2 regions of the Gordonia sp. CPCC 206044 genome follow, and region 2 is predicted to be linked to the other one. Evidence: riboswitches for the same ligand, from Rfam matches in the RefSeq annotation. Region 2 holds a riboswitch; the other holds the start of a gene.

Region 1 (3,204 bases), on a different contig from region 2:
CGATGCGTCGCTGCTTGTCGTACTCGATCTGCGCGTTGTGCATCGCTTCGGCCGATTTCTCGGCGTCGTCGCTCAGCTTCTTGTACTGGCCGAGCAACTGGTCGGCCGAACGCACCGGAGCGGCCGATGCCTGCGGGGCGCCCCCTGCTGCCCCGAACTGCCCGATCGCCACGACCAACGTCATCATCGCGGTCACGAACAAGATGGGAACCGATCGCCGCGCGATCGAAGATCCGGAAACCACGATTGTCACTTCTCCTCCACCGCCAACCCGTCGCCTGCCGACGTGAGCGGTCCTCCCCCGCGGATGGTCACTTTCGACGAAGCGGTTCGGGCGGACCACGTCGGTCACGTGGTCCGCCCGTACCTCACACTCGTATGCGCATCGGTGTCGTCACTCAGTAGCGACGGATACCGGTGACCTGCCAGTTGCTCACGTTGTCCCGCTTGACCGGCACACCGTAGGTCGAGGCGTGGACGAACTTCCCGTTGCCCAGGTACAGGCCTGCGTGTCCGCCGCCGTTGAAGATCAGCACGTCGCCGGGCTGGGCGTCCTGCATGGACACCGCGCGGCCACCGCCGAGCTGGCCGTAGCTGTCGCGAGGGATGGTCTTGCCCGCCTGCTTGTAGGACCAGTAGACGAGTCCCGAGCAGTCGAAGGCGTTCGGGCCTGCAGCTCCGTAGGAGTACGGCGAACCGATCTTGCTCTCCGCGTTGCGGACTGCCTTCTGCGCGACGGTCTGACGACCGAAGATCGCGCCGCCGCCGTTCGGCTTGAACTGATCCGGGATCTGGTCCTGGTTCAGGCCGGGAACGGTGAAGGTGCCCAGATTCGGGATCTTCACGTTGGCGCCCGGCGACTTGGCAGCCGGTGTGCTCTCGGCGGCCGGTGCACTCTTGGGCGCCGGTGCCGCCTTCTTCTCCTGGAACTGCTGCGGGATCTGTTTGGTGTCGACCCCGGGCAGCTCGAACGTACCCACATTCGGCACATGCACCGGCGCAGCGAGCGCCGGGCCTGCAGCAGCAGCGAGCGAGCCGACCGTAATCGACCCAGCGATCACCGCACGCTTGGCAACCTTGGTGCCGCGATTGGGTTGTTCCAAACGATGTTTGGCCACGAAGCCACTTCTCCTTGCTCTCCCTCGACCGCCGACCGGGTTAGCTGTCGGGTTCGGGCCGGAAGAATGGCCCTACACACACGCACGACGACGTAAACGTCGGCGCGCACGCGCGACTCACCCCAATTCGGAATTGCCCCCGAAAATGATGGTTCCCCGGTTCGCCCAGCTGGGCGATTGAGCGGTGACCCCCCCAGACCACTCCTGTTGGAGCGGGACGCTCTGCAAAGGTCTCGGAAAGGTTACGAAATCAGATGCGGGTCTGTCTACCGACGCCGCCGCAGGCCTCGACGCCCGTCGGCTCAGCCAGCTCGCAGAATTCGCAAACCGCGGTCCCGATCTGCCCGGTGACCTGATGTTTTCCCATTTCTTGCAGATACTGCAGAGGTCCTGGAGACCATTGCAGCACTGGCGAATACATCGATGGCCGCATCGATTTCGGCATCGGCCACCCGGGTCGTGACCGTGACCTCTCCTCCACCTTCGACACCCGGGTTTGCCCAGTTCGGGGCGTCGAACAGGACCTGCATCACGCAGCCGTCACAGGCGGCGGGCCGGCCCGGGCAGCTCTGGCAGTCGATGTACATGTGTGATCTCCATCTCAATCGTGTCCGGTGGGTTCTCCGGCGGCGTGTCGTCACCGACCGCGGCCGCCGCGTGTACACGAGAAGAACCCTAGGGAGGACCACCGACAAGGCCGGCCCGCACAGCGCCCGACAACAGGTTTCCCGCCTGTCACACCAGAATCTGTCGCACCATCGAACTAATGTTCGCCACGTGGCTCCACTGACGACTTCGACCGGCCCCGCGCCCACTGCGGACGGTCAGCTCACCTTCGCCGACCTGGAGTCCGCGGGAGACGACTTCACCGATCGCTCCCTGTTCGACACCACGCTGGTGGTCGTCGACCTCGAGACCACCGGCGGCAGCCCCACCGAGGACCGGATCACCGAGATCGGTGCGGTCAAGATCCGTGGCGGCGAGATACTCGGCGAGTTCGCCACCCTGGTCGATCCGGGATGTCCGATCCCGCCCCAGATCGTCACGCTGACCGGCATCACGGAGCTGATGGTCAGTGACGCACCCCGGATCGGGGAGGTACTGCACTCCTTCGTGGAGTTCGCCCGCGGGTCGATCCTGGTGGCGCACAACGCCCGTTTCGACATGGGCTTCCTCCGCCAGAACGCGATGCGGCTGGGTATCGACTGGCCGTTCACCACGAGCCTGTGCACGGTGACCATGGCTCGTCGCATCCTGAGCCGCGACGAGGCCCCGTCGGTGCGGCTGTCCGCGCTCGCCGATCTGTTCGACGTGAGCACCCGTCCCACCCACCGGGCGCTCGACGACGCGCGCGCGACCGTCGAGGTGTTCCACCGACTCCTCGAGCGGGTGGGCAATCAAGGGGTGGGCACCCTGCGCGAACTCACCGCCTACCTGCCGCGCGGGAATCCGCGGTTGCGTGCCAAGCGGTCGATGGCACGCGACCTGCCCGCCCGTCCCGGCGTGTATCTCTTTCGCGGCCCCTCCGACGAGGTCCTCTACGTGGGGACCGCCGTCGATCTCCGCCGTCGCGTGCTCTCGTACTTCACCGGCAGCGACCCGCGGCGCCGGATCGGCGAGATGGTGAACCTCGCGACCCGGGTCGATCACGTCGAGTGCGCACACGGCCTCGAGGCAGGCGTCCGCGAACTGCGCCTGCTCGCCGCGCATCGTCCCGCCTACAACCGGCGGTCGACCCAGCCGCACCGCGGCTGGTGGGTGGTGCTGACCGGCGAGCGGTTCCCCCGGCTCAAGGTGTCGCGCACCCCGTCGGACGACGCCCTCGGGCCGATCGGCAACCGGACGACGGCCACCACCATCGCCGACATGATCGCTCAGGCCTCCGGATTGCGCAGTTGCACAACGCGTCTGGGGTCCGCGACGCACCACTGGTGTAAATCCGAGGCGGCCGGCGGCCCACGGATCGGCGGCTGTCACGCCGCCTCCGACCGCCCGCTCACCCTCCCCGACTACCTGCCCAGGGTGACCGCCGTCCGCGACCTCATGATCGGCGCCCACGACGACCTGCTCGACGTGATGACCGACC
Region 2 (3,204 bases):
GGCCGCCGATCATCGACAGGCCGCGTTCGCGACCTGTGCGCGTCTCGTCGACGAGGTCAAGGCACAGTTGCCGGTCTGGAAGCATCAGCATTTCCACGATGGCACCGACGAGTGGGTCGGATCGGCGTAAACCGTGGAGGGCCATCCGGGGTCAGCGGGGCCGAACGGCGGCGGTCCCGGACGAAACGAGACCCCCGACGAACAACTCGACCGCAACTGGGCGAGCCTGCTGCAGGAGTTGCGGGTCGTGCAGACGGGCGGTCAGATCCTGACCGGACTGATGCTGACGGTCCCGTTCCAGGAGGGATTCCAGGAACTCGAGGCGCGTCAACAACACATCTTCGTGGTCAGCCTGGTGTTCGCGGTCCTGTCCACCGTCACCCTGATCTCACCGGTCGCGCTGCACCGCTTGCTGTTCCGTCGACACGCGATCGATCGACTGGTGGATCGCGCGCACCTGTTGACGATGGTCGGTATCGGTCTTCTCGGGGTAGCGCTGATCGGGGTGCTCACGGTGATCTTCGACATCGCGCTCGGCGGTTGGGCGGCCATCGCCGCCGGTTGCGTCGCACTCGTCGTCTTCCTGGTGATGTGGGTGGGTCTGCCGCTGCGTGAGCGCAGACGGCTGGGGCCACGCACGGGGACCGATCGATCCGCCCCCGAACATGGAAAAGGGCCTCGCACGGATTGAACATCGTGCGAGGCCCTTCGACCATGGGCCCTATCAGGGCGGTGTGTCACCGAGTCCGGTGACGGCTGCTGTCACTCACGGGGTGGGCAGCTGGTCCTTGTGCTCGTTGAACAGCTTGATCTGGTCCGAGTTGAGCTCGTAGCCGCTCTTCTTGGCGGCGTCCCACAGGCCCTTGACCTCCGGGTTGATCTTGTTGTTCTCGGTGGCCTGCGCGAGGGCGGAATCGATCTGCGTCTTCACGTCGTCGGTGGTCTTGGCCTCCGGCGAGGTGTTCCAGCTGAACGGCAGATCCGGGAGCTGCGGCAGCAGCGGCTTCGGCTGAGCCGGCGCGGTGCGCGGGCTCGAACCCGACAGGCCGGTGCCACACACGGGCCATGCGCCCTTGCCCTGGCTGCCCAGGACGCGCTCGGCGACGACGATCTGCTGTTCCTTGGTGGCCTGGTCGGCGCTCGGCGCGAACTGCGTGCCGCCGTGGCCCGCCCACGTGCTCGGGCTGAACTGCAGGCCGCCCTGGTAACCGTTGCCGGTGTTGATGGCCCAGTTGCCGCCCGACTCGCACTGGGCGACCTGGTTCCACTCGGCATCGGTGGCTGCGTTGGCCGAGCCGGTGCCCAGCATCGCGGCTCCGCCGCCGAGGACAGCGCCGGTGAGCGCGACCTTCGCGAGGGTCTTGGTGGTCGTGGTGTTCGACGGTTTGCGGTGACGTCCGGACATTGGTGGTGTTCCTCTCTCCACGCGCCTACGAAGTCAGCTGTCGGGTTCGGGCGAGAGGTGCCCGGTCTCGGCCTGACGTGAATCACGCCGGGACTTAACCCCAAGGACGGCGGTGTGCCGTCCGATCTCTGCCGGGAGAGTGGGTCCCCCGTCCTCGCTCCTAGATGTCGTTCTGGTACGTCCCGTGGCGGAGCGAGGCTCGGCGCGGCCGACGGAACGGTATGTACTTGGTTACTTGCTCGTGACCCCCCGTGGGCGTCGTTCAGTCACAGTACGACGTCTTCGATCGCGAATCACGTTGTTGGCAAGCCGATTTTCGGTGCCGGATCGGGACTTTCGATCCACTTTCGGCGTCGCCGCAGTTCACGGGCCGATAGTCGCTTTGTGTCCTTCTCGTGATCATCCCGTTATGTGACTGAACTCACAGGCGAGATGTGGTGTCAGCCACCGGCAAACGGCGGCAACACGTCGAGCGTGGCGCATGAACCGAGCGGTGCGAGGCGATCGCACACCGCGATCGAGTCCCGCAGATACGAGCAGCGTTCGAGGACCCTCGCGAGCTCCGGGTTGTCGGCGCCCAGCACCGATTCGAGCCCGCCCAGGGTGATGTCGTCGGTGACGTCGACGATGGATGTCTCGGTGCCCGCTGCGGCCCGGGCGGCAGCAAAGAACCGGATGGTGATGCGCACGGCGGCCTCAGCCTCCGATCGCCGACATCGGCCGGCTCGGCTGGTGGAACTCGGGGTCGTTGACGCCGTGTCCGGCTGCCTTGCCCCAGGCGTTGGCTCGCCAGCACTCGGCGATCGCGGCGTCGAGTTCGTCGTCGGGGAGTCCGCTGCGCAGCACGGGTCGCAGATCGGCCTCGGTGTCCGCGAACAGGCAGTTGCGCAACGCGCCGTCGGCGGTCAGACGAGCCCGGTCGCAATCACCGCAGAACGGGCGGGTCACCGATGCGATCACCCCGACGCGCGCCGGATTGCCGTCGACCTCGTACCCGTCGACGAGCCACGTCGCCGCGGGCGCGCTGCCACGGGGGCGTGGGTCGGGCAGCAGTGTGAATCGGCGTCGCAGGGCGGTCAGGATCTCGTCCGCGGTCACCATGGACGAACGATCCCAACGGTGGTCGGCATCCAGCGGCATCTGCTCGATGATCCGCAGTTGGTAGCCGTGCTCCAGGCAGAAGTCGAGCAGGTCGGGTACCCGGGTCAGGTCGTCGTGATCGGCGAGGACGGCATTGACCTTGACCGTCCGCATGCCTGCGCGCCGCGCCGCGGCCAGCCCCGCGATCACGTCGTCGAGGCGGTCACGACGGGTGATGGCGGCGAATCGCTCTCGGTCGACGGTGTCGAGTGAGACGTTGATGCGATCGAGACCGGCGGCAACGAGAGCATCGGCACGATGCTTGAGCCCGAGGCCGTTGGTCGTCATCGCGATCTCCGGCCGGCCGGGTAGCTGCGCGACGGCCGCGATCAGCTCTTCCAGATCGCGCTTCAGGAGTGGTTCGCCGCCGGTGAGACGGATCGTCTCGATGCCCAGATCTCGAACGGCGACGGTGATCACCCGGATCAATTCGCGGGTCGTCAACACCGACTGCGGGGGCAGCCAGTCCAAGCCGTCGGCAGGCATGCAGTACGTGCACCGCAGATTGCATCGGTCGGTCACCGAGACCCGCAGGTCACGCACGGTACGGCCGTACCGGTCTCGCAGTGGGCCGGTACGCGGCACATCGTCGGCGATCGCCTGGCGCGCCGACGGTGCGCTGGGAAATCCGAGTGCGACCGTCGTCATGATCGGTCCCT

The links. Region 2 has a riboswitch for cyclic di-AMP ahead of AAFP35_RS13140 (transglycosylase family protein). Riboswitches for the same ligand answer to the same signal wherever they lie in the genome.
Region 1: linked by a shared signal. The riboswitch ahead of AAFP35_RS23205 (C40 family peptidase) and the one ahead of AAFP35_RS13140 (transglycosylase family protein) in region 2 are both predicted to bind cyclic di-AMP.

Annotation. Positions count from the first base shown of each region.
Region 1 is NZ_JBCLVL010000019.1:15,945-19,148, forward strand. It holds gene AAFP35_RS23200 (NlpC/P60 family protein) at 1-187, opposite strand, end outside; gene AAFP35_RS23205 (C40 family peptidase) at 399-1,118, opposite strand; cyclic di-AMP (ydaO/yuaA leader) riboswitch at 1,133-1,312, opposite strand; gene AAFP35_RS23210 (DEDD exonuclease domain-containing protein) at 1,896-3,204, shown strand, end outside.
Region 2 is NZ_JBCLVL010000007.1:140,925-144,128, reverse strand. It holds gene AAFP35_RS13150 (molybdenum cofactor biosynthesis protein MoaE) at 1-130, shown strand, start outside; gene AAFP35_RS13145 (DUF6328 family protein) at 134-691, shown strand; gene AAFP35_RS13140 (transglycosylase family protein) at 767-1,405, opposite strand; cyclic di-AMP (ydaO/yuaA leader) riboswitch at 1,412-1,585, opposite strand; gene AAFP35_RS13135 (MoaD/ThiS family protein) at 1,846-2,094, opposite strand; gene moaA (GTP 3',8-cyclase MoaA) at 2,102-3,193, opposite strand; gene AAFP35_RS13125 (flavin reductase family protein) at 3,190-3,204, opposite strand, start outside.